Regions from separate parts of the Thalassolituus sp. UBA3500 genome, predicted to be linked through region 3. Evidence: predicted binding sites of a transcription regulator. Region 3 holds the regulator's gene; each other region holds the start of a gene.
The links. Region 3 encodes sigma-54, which starts transcription at its own class of promoters, with help from an activator protein. Its sites were predicted from a motif close to TGGCACNNNNNTTGCTNT; they were not measured.
Positions count from the first base shown of each region.

Region 1: the regulator sigma-54 is predicted to act here: its motif matches at 2,356-2,373, upstream of B2R29_RS10300 (CmpA/NrtA family ABC transporter substrate-binding protein).
Region 2: the regulator sigma-54 is predicted to act here: its motif matches at 1,388-1,405, upstream of glnA (glutamate--ammonia ligase).

Region 1 covers NZ_DFQB01000042.1:7,494-11,835, forward strand. The annotation lists gene B2R29_RS10285 (YgiQ family radical SAM protein) at 1-586, opposite strand, end outside; gene B2R29_RS10290 (PA4780 family RIO1-like protein kinase) at 681-1,532, opposite strand; gene B2R29_RS10295 (hydrolase) at 1,594-2,130, opposite strand; gene B2R29_RS10300 (CmpA/NrtA family ABC transporter substrate-binding protein) at 2,569-3,888, shown strand; gene B2R29_RS10305 (ABC transporter permease) at 3,989-4,342, shown strand, end outside.
Region 2 covers NZ_DFQB01000044.1:79,779-84,120, forward strand. The annotation lists gene typA (translational GTPase TypA) at 1-1,010, opposite strand, end outside; gene glnA (glutamate--ammonia ligase) at 1,470-2,876, shown strand; gene B2R29_RS11210 (OsmC domain/YcaO domain-containing protein) at 3,153-4,342, shown strand, end outside.
Region 3 covers NZ_DFQB01000059.1:20,348-24,689, reverse strand. The annotation lists gene lptC (LPS export ABC transporter periplasmic protein LptC) at 1-39, shown strand, start outside; gene lptA (lipopolysaccharide transport periplasmic protein LptA) at 23-595, shown strand; gene lptB (LPS export ABC transporter ATP-binding protein) at 592-1,317, shown strand; gene B2R29_RS14530 (RNA polymerase factor sigma-54) at 1,462-3,024, shown strand; gene hpf (ribosome hibernation-promoting factor, HPF/YfiA family) at 3,089-3,391, shown strand; gene ptsN (PTS IIA-like nitrogen regulatory protein PtsN) at 3,395-3,853, shown strand; gene rapZ (RNase adapter RapZ) at 3,871-4,342, shown strand, end outside.

The sequences.
Region 1 (4,342 bases), on a different contig from region 3:
CGTTGCCGTACAGAAGGATGTCTGCCCCTGAATCGATCAGTACCGAGCGACGAACCTGATCACTCCAGTAGTCGTACTGAGCGATCCTGCGCAGGGATGCCTCAATACCGCCGATCACAATAGGCACATCTTTGTAGGCTTCACGGCACTTCTGTGAATAGACGATGACCGCCCGGTCTGGACGTTTACCCGGCTCACCGTGAGGCGTGTAGGCATCGTCAGAGCGAACTTTGAGGTCTGCGGTATAGCGGTTGATCATGGAGTCCATGTTGCCCGCAGTAATACCGAAGTAGAAATTCGGCTTACCTAGTTTGGTGAAGTCGTCAGGGTTGTTCCAGTCTGGCTGAGCGATGATCCCCACCCGGAAGCCCTGAGACTCGAGCATCCGCCCCATCACCGCCATGCCGAAGCTGGGATGATCTACGTACGCATCGCCCGTGACAAGAATGACATCACACGAGTCCCAGCCAAGCTGGTCCATTTCTTCCCGCGACATGGGCAAAAACGGTGCTGTGCCGAAACACTCTGCCCAGTATGGATAGTTAGAAAACAGATGATTTTCTTTCTGATTCGAAGGTAGAGACATGGAAACCGCTAAAGTTGACTGCTTTAGTGGGGGATTATCCCCAAACAGAGGCCCCGACTAAAGCGAAATCGTGTAAAACTGAACTCCGATGGTCTTATTCATCATCCTCACGCATGCGAGCGAGGCGTTCTTCCTCCTCCTCCAGCGCCGCCTTAATCGACAGGATCACGGAATCGACATCCGCAGACTCCGCGTCTTCTTCGAACACACCGGTCAGCTCCGTATCGGCAAGCAGCGCCCCGTCCTCGTATAAGGCCCACATTTCTTTGGCGTATCGGGTTGTCAGGAGGTCAGGCGCGAACTGACCATAATATTGAGTCATATTGCGCACATCGCGCTCAAGCATGGCGAAGGCATTGTTGTTGCCCGCAGCGTCGACCGCCTGAGGGAGATCAATAATCACCGGGCCATAGTCATCGACAAGCACATTGAATTCAGAAAGATCACCATGGACGATGCCTTCTATCAACATCAGTTTGATGGCGTCCATAATCTCCGCGTGATCCTCCAGCGCCTGCTCTTCCGACATGCTGACGTCATTGAGGCGCGGAGCCACGTTACCATCCTCATCTGCGACCAGGTCCATGATAAGAACGCCATTAAAACAACCATAAGGCTGAGGCACTCGCACGCCCGCAGCAACCAGCCGGTAAAGCGCATCGACTTCAGCGTTTTGCCATATTTCTTCCTGTTGCTTACGGCCAAAGTTGCTGCCTTTCTCCATCGCACGTCCGCGTCTGGAGTTACGCACGCTACGCCCCTCGCGATACTGTGCAGCTTTCTTGAAACTCCGTTTTGCTGAGTCTTTGTACACCTTGGCGCAGCGGATCTCATTCCCACACCGTACAGTATAAACCGTGGCTTCTTTGCCGCTCATCAGCTGTGAGATGACTTCATCGACAATACCGTCCTCGATCAGAGGAAGAAGGGAACTGGGTGTTTTCATCCGTTAACGCTTATCGATACATAGAATTCTTGTAACACGGAACATTCCGCCGCTATGACACTCATTTAATTAAACGCAGTACATCCTTGAACTCCGGCACCCGGCAGCTGCCGACAAGCTCGAACAGACACATTTCGACACTGGTTGGGCGAGCACCGGCATCCAGCATCCGATCAATCCCTAGCTGGCGGTTTGCAGATGTTCTTGACGACACACAATCAGTCACCACCTCAACCTTACGCCCAAGCTCAATAAGATCTCTGACTGTCTGGTAAACGCAGATGTGGGATTCTATACCGGCCACCAGCCAAGTATGAACACTACTCGCTTCAATCGCATCAACGAAACCCGGCTCACCACAGGCACTGAAGGTGTACTTTGGGATTGGCTCGCCCGGTATCAGTTCGGCTAACTCAGGCGAAGTCGCCCCCAGCTTTTCTGGGTTCTGCTCGAGCCAGAGAATCGGTAAACCAATCGCCTTAGCACCAGAAATCAGAGTTTTCAAAGAGGCATGCATTGCCTCGGAATCGTGCATCAATCGGGCTAACTTACCCTGAACATCAACAATGACCAGGCCGGTACGCTTGCGGTTGAGCATAAAAATTCCTTATTTCACAAATGGTTATAGTGACTACGATAGGAGCTGCACCAGAGTATCACCAATCATCGGCACTCCGCACCAAAACGAGCCGAATGAATAATCAAACACTCAATAATAATTCTCACTTTCACAAATAGAATCCGCTGTCTTTACGATATAAAACCCCGGAACCCCCTATAAAACCTGGTGTCGTCGAAATAATTCAACGCTAGAAATACGAATTGGCACGGTGCTTGTATTAAGCAATTCAGAACTTCAATGGCGAAGTTCGCAATTTTCAAATCAAGATTTACAAAGCAAAGGCGCTTTCGACTCCTGCTAATAGCAGTGCTGTCGTAGCGCCTTTTTTTGTTGCTTAAAAAGGGGAAGGAAATGCGAGGAATCAAAACTCTGCGCCGCACGTTTGTGAAAAGCGCACTGGTATTGGCCGCGGGTATGGCAACCATGTCAGCGCCACTGGTGTCCGCTGAAGAATGGGCAGAAAAAGAAGAACTGAAGTTTGGTTTTATCAAGCTGACCGACATGGCTCCTCTGGCCGTCGCCTATGAAAAAGGTTATTTCGAAGAAGAAGGTCTGTACGTCACTCTGGAAGCTCAGGCTAACTGGAAAGTCCTGCTCGACCGCGTTATCGATGGTCAGCTCGACGGTGCACACATGCTGGCCGGCCAACCTCTGGGCGCAACCATTGGCTTCGGTACTCAGGCACACATCATCACTGCATTCAGCATGGACCTCAACGGTAATGGCATCACGGTATCGAACGATATCTGGAGCCAGATGAAAGAACATATCCCGCACGAAGATGGCAAGCCAGTTCATCCGATCAAAGCAGATGCACTTAAGCCAGTCGTTGAGAAATATAAAGCCGACGGCAAGCCATTCAACATGGGTATGGTGTTCCCGGTTTCAACGCACAACTATGAACTGCGTTACTGGTTGGCAGCAGGCGGTATTCACCCTGGTTACTACGCACCGCACAAAGGTGACACCTCTGGCCAGATTGATGCTGATGCGCTGCTTTCTGTCACGCCACCACCGCAAATGCCTGCAACGATGGAAGCCGGCACCATTTACGGTTACTGCGTGGGCGAACCATGGAACCAGCAGGCTGTATTTAAAGGCATCGGCGTACCTGTTATTACCGACTACGAAATCTGGAAAAACAACCCAGAGAAAGTATTTGGTGTGAGCAAACAGTGGGCAGACAAATACCCAATTACTCACAAGAAAGTGGTTAAAGCGATGATTCGCGCAGCGGCATGGTTGGATGCTGACAACAACGCCAACCGCCCGGAAGCAGTAAAAATCCTGTCTAAATCTCAGTACGTTGGCGCCGACTACGACGTTATTGCTAACTCAATGACGGGCACCTTCGAATACGAGAAAGGCGATAAGCGCGAAGTACCGGACTTCAACGTGTTCTTCCGTTATAACGCGACCTATCCGTACTACTCAGATGCAATCTGGTACCTCACTCAGATGCGTCGCTGGGGTCAGATTTCTGAAGAAAAATCAGATGACTGGTTCATGGAAACAGCGAAGAAAGTTTATCGCCCGGACATCTACGCTTCTGCCGCTAAAGAGCTGATCAAAGAAGGCAAGCTTGATGCGAAAGACTTCCCGGATTTCGCTACCGAGACAGGCTTCAAACCAGCTCAGAAAGGCTTCATCGACAATATCGTCTATGACGGTAGCAAGCCTAATGAGTACCTGAAGAAGTTCGAAATCGGCCTGAAAGGCGCCGAGAAAATCTGATCTGTATACCCGGTCGGATGCAACAAAGTGGGTGAGGTTTTCCTCACCCACCCATTAAAAAGGGTCAACGGACTCAATAGTCCGGACCGAAGGAGTTTTTATGACTACTGCGCTGTCGAATATTGCCTGGATTTCACCCTTCGTAAGTATCGCGAAAGGCGAAGATGTTTCTGGAAATATCCAGACGATTATTAAAACTATTGGTCTGCCACTGGCTGGCTTATTGGTTTTTCTGATGATCTGGCAAGCCGCCGCCAGTAATATCAATACCTCTCTGGGGCAATTCCCCGGACCAGGTGACGTTGTTACCCAGACCAAAGGTCTGCTAACCGAACACTTTACTGAACGCGAAAAAGCAGACGCTTTTTATGAGCGTCAGGAAAAACGTAACGCTGCCCGCGTTAAACAAGACCCGACGTACGTTCCTAAAATCCGGGACTACACAGGTAAGCCA
Region 2 (4,342 bases), on a different contig from region 3:
TCCTGTTCCAGACGGTCTTTGATATTACGGGAGGTAACGTATTTACCTTCTTTACCAGCGAACGGTGAATCGTTCACCTGGAAAGTCATGCTTACCGTTGGCTCGTCCACCGTCAGTGCAGGCATAGCTTCTACATTGCCAACAGCACACAGAGTGTCAGAAATGTTCAGGCCGTCGATACCAGAGATACAGACGATGTCACCTGCATTGGCTTCTTCAACGTCGACACGGTTCAGGCCGTGAAAACCTTTTACCTGCTGAATGCGGCCCTTGCGGGTGTTGCCTTCAGCTGTAATCAGTTGAACGTCTGTACCAGGCTTCAGCTTGCCGCGCTTAATACGGCCAACACCGATGACGCCAACAAAACTGTCGTAGTCGAGTGCAGAAACCTGCATCTGGAACGGGCCGTCCAGTTCAACGTTAGGTGCTTCAACGTGATCAACGATCATCTGGAACAGTGGCGTCATATCGTCAGCCATGTTGTCAGGATCATCACCCGCGATGCCGTTCAGGGCGGATGCGTAAATCACCGGGAAGTCGAGCTGTTCTTCGGTCGCGCCGAGGCGGTCGAACAGGTCGAAGATTTCATCCATAACCCAGTCAGGACGTGCGCCCGGACGGTCGATCTTGTTGATTACAACAATCGGACGCAGGCCGCGCTCGAATGCTTTCTGCGTTACGAAGCGGGTCTGAGGCATAGGGCCATCAACCGCGTCTACCAGCAGACATACTGAGTCGACCATCGACATTACGCGCTCAACTTCGCCACCGAAGTCAGCGTGTCCAGGGGTGTCGACGATGTTAATACGGTAGTCGTTCCATTTAATAGCGGTGTTTTTCGCCAGAATGGTAATACCGCGTTCTTTCTCCTGATCGTTGGAGTCCATCACGCGCTCGCCGCCCTGGTTGCGGTCCAGAGTACCGGACTGCTCTAGCAGCTTGTCGACCAGAGTGGTTTTGCCGTGGTCAACGTGAGCGATGATGGCGATGTTTCTGAGATTCTCAATCACAACAGTAGCCTTCAGAATGGTTAGCCCTGATGGCACTGCGCAGGCAGAGTCAGGAGCAGGTTAAAATTTGAGCGCGGAGTATACCTGAAAGACATTACAGCTGGGATATTTCTTTCATTCTGTGTCGCAGGAATACACAAGAGGTTTCGGTGCGCCAGAAGGCGGGATAAAAAAGGCATGGAATTGCACCAAAGAGCATATACGGCAGGGGGCCGGTGAACATATACTGTGCGGGCCTGAAATCGCACACCCGATGGATGGATATAATTGCATCAAAATAGTGCACATTGCCAGATGTGTGATTCATAGAGGTGCATTTGCAGTGTGCGACATTCCGGTTTAGCCCGTAAATAGCGGGTTCGCAGTGATGTCCAAAATGGCACACTACTTGCTCTAACAGTGAGCATGGAATCCGGGGCTTGCCCCGAACTTAATAGAACCAGCATCTGGAGAAAGACAATGTCAGAGAACACTCTGAACCTGATCAAAGAGAATGAAGTGACGTGGGTAGACCTGCGTTTCACTGACACCAAGGGTAAAGAACAGCACGTTACTATTCCGGCTTCTTACGTTGACGAAGAATTCTTCGAAACTGGCCAGATGTTCGATGGTTCTTCTATTTCTGGTTGGAAGGGTATTAACGAATCTGACATGATCCTGATGCCAGATGACGAAACCTGCTACATGGACCCGTTCACAGAAGACGCTACTCTGATCCTGCGTTGTGACATCATCGAGCCTTCAACTATGCAAGGTTACGAGCGTGATCCACGTTCTGTTGCTAAGCGTGCTGAAGCTTACCTGCAGTCTACTGGTCTGGGTGACACTGCTTTCTTCGGTCCAGAGCCAGAATTCTTCATCTTTGATGACGTAACCTGGGGCTCTGATATGCAGGGCAACTTCTACAAAATCAACTCTGACGAAGGCGCATGGGCCACTGCTTCTAAAGTAGAAGGCGGCAACCTGGGTCACCGTCCACGTGTTAAAGGCGGTTACTTTCCTGTACCACCTGTTGATAGCCTGCACGACATCCGTGCCGCTATGTGTAACACCCTGATGGCTACTGGCCAGGACGTAGAAGTTCACCACCACGAAGTGGCGAACGCGGGTCAGAACGAGATCGGTGTTAAGTTCAACACTCTGGTTAAGAAAGCGGACGAAGTTCAGACTCTGAAATACGTAATCCACAACGTTGCTGCTGCATACGGCAAAACGGCTACCTTCATGCCTAAGCCAATCGTTGGTGACAACGGTTCTGGTATGCACGTTCACCAGTCTTTCTGGAAAGATGGCGAAAACATGTTCGCTGGCGACGGCTATGCTGGCCTGTCTGAGACTGCTCTGTTCTACATCGGCGGTATCATCAAGCACGCTAAAGCACTGAACGCGTTCACCAACCCGTCTACTAACTCGTACAAGCGTCTGATCCCAGGCTTCGAAGCTCCAGTAATGCTGGCATATTCTGCCCGTAACCGTTCTGCTTCTATCCGTATCCCATACGTTGCAAGCCCTAAAGGCAAGCGTATTGAAGCCCGCTTCCCAGATCCAACTGCTAACCCATACCTGGCGTTCGCAGCTATGCTGATGGCTGGCCTTGACGGTGTTAAGAACAAGATCCACCCTGGCGATGCAGCTGACAAAGACCTGTACGATCTGCCAGCTGAAGAAGCTGCTAAGATTCCACAGGTTTGTGGTTCACTGCGTGAAGCGCTGGAAAGCCTCGAAGCTGATAAAGACTTCCTGACTGCTGGTGGCGTGTTCACCGAAGACATGATCGAAGCTTACATCGAGCTGAAGATGGAAGAAGTGTACCGTGTAGAACACACTACTCACCCAGTAGAGTTCGACATGTACTACTCTTGCTAATCTTCGGATTAGTCGAGTTGAAAAGGGTCGCTCTAGCGGCCCTTTTTTGTGTCTGCTTGAAACTGCTGCAATAGCGGGTTCGGTGTGTTCATGAACACAACTCTTAACCCGACCCAGTAGAGTTCGACATGGTCTACTCTTGCTAATCTGCGGATTAGTTGAGTTGAGAAAGGGTCGCTTTAGCGGCCCTTTTTTGTGTCTGTAATTCAACCAACCGCGACACACCCCCTCAAAACTGGATAATGGCGCACAGATACTCTTTCCCGGTGCGCTACCATGCAGATCAAGGTCAACTTTCTCGATAACCTCCGCCTCGAAGCCAAGTTCGATGACTTCAGCGTAATCGCTGATCAGCCGATTCGTTACAAGGGCGATGGCTCGGCGCCTGGGCCGTTTGATTATTTTCTGGCATCGTCGGCGCTCTGTGCGGCCTACTTCGTGAAGGTCTACTGCAACGCCCGAGATATCCCTACCGAAAATATCCGCCTTTCCCAGAACAACATCGTTGACCCGGAAAACCGTTATAACCAGATTTTTAAGATTGATGTTGAGCTGCCGGAAGATATCTCAGAAAAAGATCGCACCGGGATTATCCGCTCGATTGATCGCTGTACGGTGAAAAAGGTCGTTCAGACCGGGCCGGACTTCCAGATCAATGTGGTTGAGAACCTCGATGATGATGCGCAGGCGCTGCTTGATGTCCCTGAACTGGCGGGTGAAGGTACCCACATTACCGGTAAGGACCTCCCGCTGGAGCAGACTATTGCGAAGATGACGGGCCTGCTGGCGGATCTTGGTATGCGAATTGAGGTCACATCATGGCGCAATATCGTGCCGAATGTGTGGTCGCTGAATATCCGTGATGCGGATTCTCAGATGTGCTTTACCAATGGTAAAGGTGCGACCAAAGATGCAGCGCTGGCATCCGCATTGGGCGAGTTTATGGAGCGTCTTAACTGCAATTTCTTTTACAACGATCAGTACTTCGGTGAGGAGATTGCTAATGCAGAGTTCGTGCATTATCCGAACGAAAAATGGTTCCAGCCCGGCCCGGCAGATGAGTTGCCCGAAGGTATTCTTGATGAATACTGTCTCGAAATTTATAACCCGGATGGTGAGCTTTGTGGCTCTCACTTAATCGATACGAACTCGGGCAACATCGAACGGGGAGTGTGTTCTTTGCCCTATGTTCGTCAGTCTGATGGTGAGACGGTGTATTTCCCATCTAACCTGATTGAGAACCTGTTTCTCAGTAATGGTATGAGCGCAGGCAATACCATCGAAGAGGCGCAGGTTCAGTGCTTGTCTGAAATATTTGAGCGCGCTGTAAAACGCGAAATCCTGGAGGGCGAACTGGCCCTGCCTGATGTGCCTGAAGAGGTTCTGAGTCGTTATCCGAATATCGTAGAAGGTGTTAAGGGCCTCGAAGAGCAGGGCTTTCCTATTCTGGTGAAAGACGCTTCGCT
Region 3 (4,342 bases):
AAAACAGGAGTCCGCACGACTTATGAACCTGTTCAATAAACTGGCCGTGATCTCGCTGTCAGTGATTGCTAGCTACGCTGTCGCACTGCCGGATGACTGGCAGAAAGAAATGACGATTCTGTCAGACTCTGCAGAAATCGACCGACGCGCGGGTACCGTCGTCTACGAAGGAAACGTTGTCCTCACTCAGGGCACTCTGAAAATCGAAGCCGACCGTCTGATGATTCTGCGTAACGGTGACACTCTTGAAAAAGCCGTAGCAGAAGGCGATCGTGCCCGCTATCAACAGCAGATCGAAGTCGGCAAACCACTGACCACCGCACTGGGCAATCGCATCGATTATTACACCAGCGAGCGCCGCATCATTATCACTGGCGATGCCGAACTGGAACAGGAAGGCAACATCTTCAGTGGTGAACGCATCACCTATGATATGGCAACAGAGACCGTACGTGCAGATGGCAACATCGCCGAGTCGTCGACCGACAGTACCGACGAAGACTCCGGCCGGATCAAAGTCGTTATCCAGCCGCCCAAACCTGAATCTGACTCAGAACCTGACTCGACAGAATCTCCGGAAGCAGCGACAGAATGAAAACACTGAAGGCAGAACATCTGGCCAAAAGTTACGGCGGCCGTGAAGTCGTTAAAGATGTGTCTATCCGCGTAGAAAGCGGTCAGATCGTTGGTTTGCTGGGCCCCAATGGCGCAGGTAAAACAACCTGTTTTTACATGATCGTTAATCTGGTGCAGGCTGATCGTGGACGCATCATGATCGATGATGAAGACATCAGCCACCTGCCGATGCATGGCCGCGCCCGCAAGGGCATAGGCTATCTGCCACAGGAAGCCTCTATTTTCCGCAAACTCAGCGTTGCCGACAACATCATGGCAATCCTTGAGACCCGCAACGACCTGAATCGACAGCAGCGCAATGAGCAACTGGAGCAGCTGCTGAACGAGTTCCATATTCAGCACATTCGCGACAGCGCGGGTATGGCACTGTCCGGCGGTGAACGCCGCCGCGTCGAGATAGCTCGGGCACTGGCTGCCGAGCCCTCATTCATTCTGCTCGACGAGCCATTCGCCGGGGTCGACCCGATCTCAGTGTCTGACATTATGGATATCATCCGACAGCTAAAAGCCCGGGGCATCGGCGTTCTCATTACTGACCACAACGTGCGTGAAACCCTCGCAATTTGCGAGAAAGCCTTTATCGTTGGAGGCGGGCATATCATCGCCGAAGGCACCGCTGAAGATGTGCTGGCGAACGAACAGGTACGCGAAGTCTACCTCGGCGACGACTTCCGTCTTTGAAACTCAGACCGATGTCACGTACTGTAGAGTTATCTATTTACTCTGGTAAGCAAAATAGGTTCCATACACAAGGACTTTGCCTATAATGCTAAGTACATCAAACAAAAAGATGGTTCGATTTTCAGGTCGTAAATACCGAGTTATATGAAGACATCCCTTCAGATTAAGATGGGCCAGCAGCTGACGATGACGCCCCAGCTGCAACAGGCCATCCGCCTCCTCCAGTTATCCACACTGGACCTGCAACAGGAAATTCAGGAAGCGCTGGATTCTAACCCGATGCTGGAAAGCGAAGAGTTTGATGACAACAGCGACTCCGGCAACGACTCCGGCAACGAGTCCGATAACGATTCCCGCAATTCTGATTCAGACAACAACGACAGAGACAGCCGAGAAGCCTCCTCTGACAATCAGGATTACGACAACTCATACGAAGATAACTCCTACGACGACCAGAGTGGACAGGAGTCTCTCGACGAGCAATGGTCGAGCGAAAAACTGCCTGATGACCTCCCGGTAGACAGCCAGTGGGAAGATACCTATCAGGTGAGTGCTGGCGTTGCCTCCAGCTCCGGCCCCGCTGACGAAGACTTCGACTACGACTCGCGCTATGCAACCAGCGACAACCTGCAGGACCACCTGCTCTGGCAGCTCAACCTGACGCCCATGTCAGACGCTGACCGCGAAGTCGCTACCATGCTGATCGATGGCGTAGACGACGATGGGTATCTGCACACCACCGTTGAAGACGTCATTGAAGCGATGGACCCATCGCTGGAAATCGAAGAAGAAGAAGTTATGGCGGTTCTGCATCGCCTTCAGCAGTTTGATCCGGCGGGTGTTTTCTGCCGCGACCTGCGCGAATGCCTGCTTCTGCAACTGCATCAACTGCCTCAGGGCACCCCCTGGCTCACCGAAGCGCAGCTGATCATACGTGATCACATTGACCTGCTCGGTAGTCGCGACTATCAGTCACTGATGCGCCGCACAAAATTGAAGGAAGATGACCTCAAGTCAGTCATGCGACTGATCAAAGAGCTTAACCCGAAGCCGGGTGCAGGCATTGCCTCAGAAGAATCCGAGTACGTTATTCCAGACGTCATCGTCCGCCAGATCAGAGACGAGTGGCGTGTTGAGCTGAATCCAGAGATTGCGCCCAAGCTGCGGGTGAATGCCGACTACGCATCACTGATTCGCCGCTCAGACAGCAGTGCTGACAATACCTTCCTCAAAGATCACCTGCAGGAAGCACGCTGGTTTATTAAAAGTCTGCAAAGTCGCAATGACACTCTGCTCAAAGTCGCAACCAAAATTGTTGAATTCCAGATAGACTTCTTTGAAGAAGGTGATGAAGGCATGAAGCCACTTGTGCTCCATGACATCGCCGAAGCCGTAGGTATGCATGAGTCGACGATCTCTCGGGTAACCACCCAGAAATACATGCATACCCCACGTGGGATTTTTGAGCTTAAATACTTTTTCTCCAGCCACGTCAGCACCGACAGCGGCGGAGAGTGTTCATCGACGGCTATCCGGGCGATGATCAAGAAACTGATCGCGGACGAAAACACGCGTAAGCCACTCAGTGACAACAAGATAGCAACGATGCTCGGTGAAAAGGGCATCAAAGTGGCACGGCGCACGGTAGCGAAATACCGCGAGGCTATGCTGATACCACCATCGAATGAACGTAAGCAGTTGATTTAGAGTCTGTTATATCAATGTGAACAGATTCTGATTCACCTACCGCCAGCGACACAGGAGACTTGGCATGCAAATCAATATCAGTGGTCATCATGTAGAAGTAACGGAAGCGATGCAGGCGCACGTTGAAGATAAAATGTCGAAGCTTACGCGCCATAGCGACAGCATCACCACAGGTCAGATCACGTTGACCGTCGTTAAAGATCGCCAGACGGCCGAAGGGACGATACACATCACAGGTCACGACCTGCACGCGAAAGCAGAAAACGAAGACATGTACACCGCCATTGATCAGATGGTCGACAAACTGGACCGTCAGGTTCTTAAGCACAAAGAGAAGCAGGTCGCGCGCCAACACGGTCAAGGCTGAAGCATGTCTTTGAGTATTGAGGATATCCTCACACCGGAACGGTCCGTCATTGACGTGACCGTTTCCAGTAAGAAAAAACTGTTAGAACAACTTTCATCTCTGGTTGCTGAAGAAATCGGCGATGCCTCCGCAGACGATATCTACGAACGCCTGTTAGCACGCGAGCGCATGGGAAGCACAGGGATAGGAGAAGGTATTGCCATCCCGCACTGCCGGTTGTTGCAGTGCCAGAAAGCGCTGGGCGTTCTTCTGAGATTAAATACCCCGATAGACTATGATTCTATCGATGGTAATCCGGTCGACCTCGTATTTGCTTTGTTAGTCCCCGAGGAAGCAACCGACGAACACCTTCAGATACTGGCGACACTCGCCAGTAACTTTAATCAGGCGGAATATCGCGAAGCTTTGCGCAACGCGCCAGACGCCAAACGTCTTTTCCAGCGAGCGATCGCAGAGCGGTAGTAATCACGGAGTCGAATATGCGCCTGGTAGTCATCAGCGGAAGATCAGGATCGGGGAAGTCGAGTGCGCTGCACGTGCTCGAAGATCTTGGATTCTATTGCATCGACAACCTGCCCATCGGGCTACTGCCTGCCCTTGCCAGTCAGGCTGACGCCAATGACAAGCTGACCCGGGTTGCGGTCAGTATTGATGCTCGCAATCTCTCGGCCACAGAAGAGCCGATAGAGAAGCTACTGCTCGACCTGCCTAATGATCACTATCAGCTTGATGTGGTTTATCTCGACGCCTCTGAAAAAGTTCTGCTACAGCGATTCAGTGCGACACGACGCAAGCACCCGCTGACAACCCACGAGCTGTCACTGGCAGAAGCCATCGATCAGGAGAAAGACCTCCTTGATCCGCTCGCCAACATGGCGGATCTGACATTAGATACAACGCACATGTCAGTTCACGAGTTGCGCAGCATGATTCGCCTGCGGGTTGCAGACC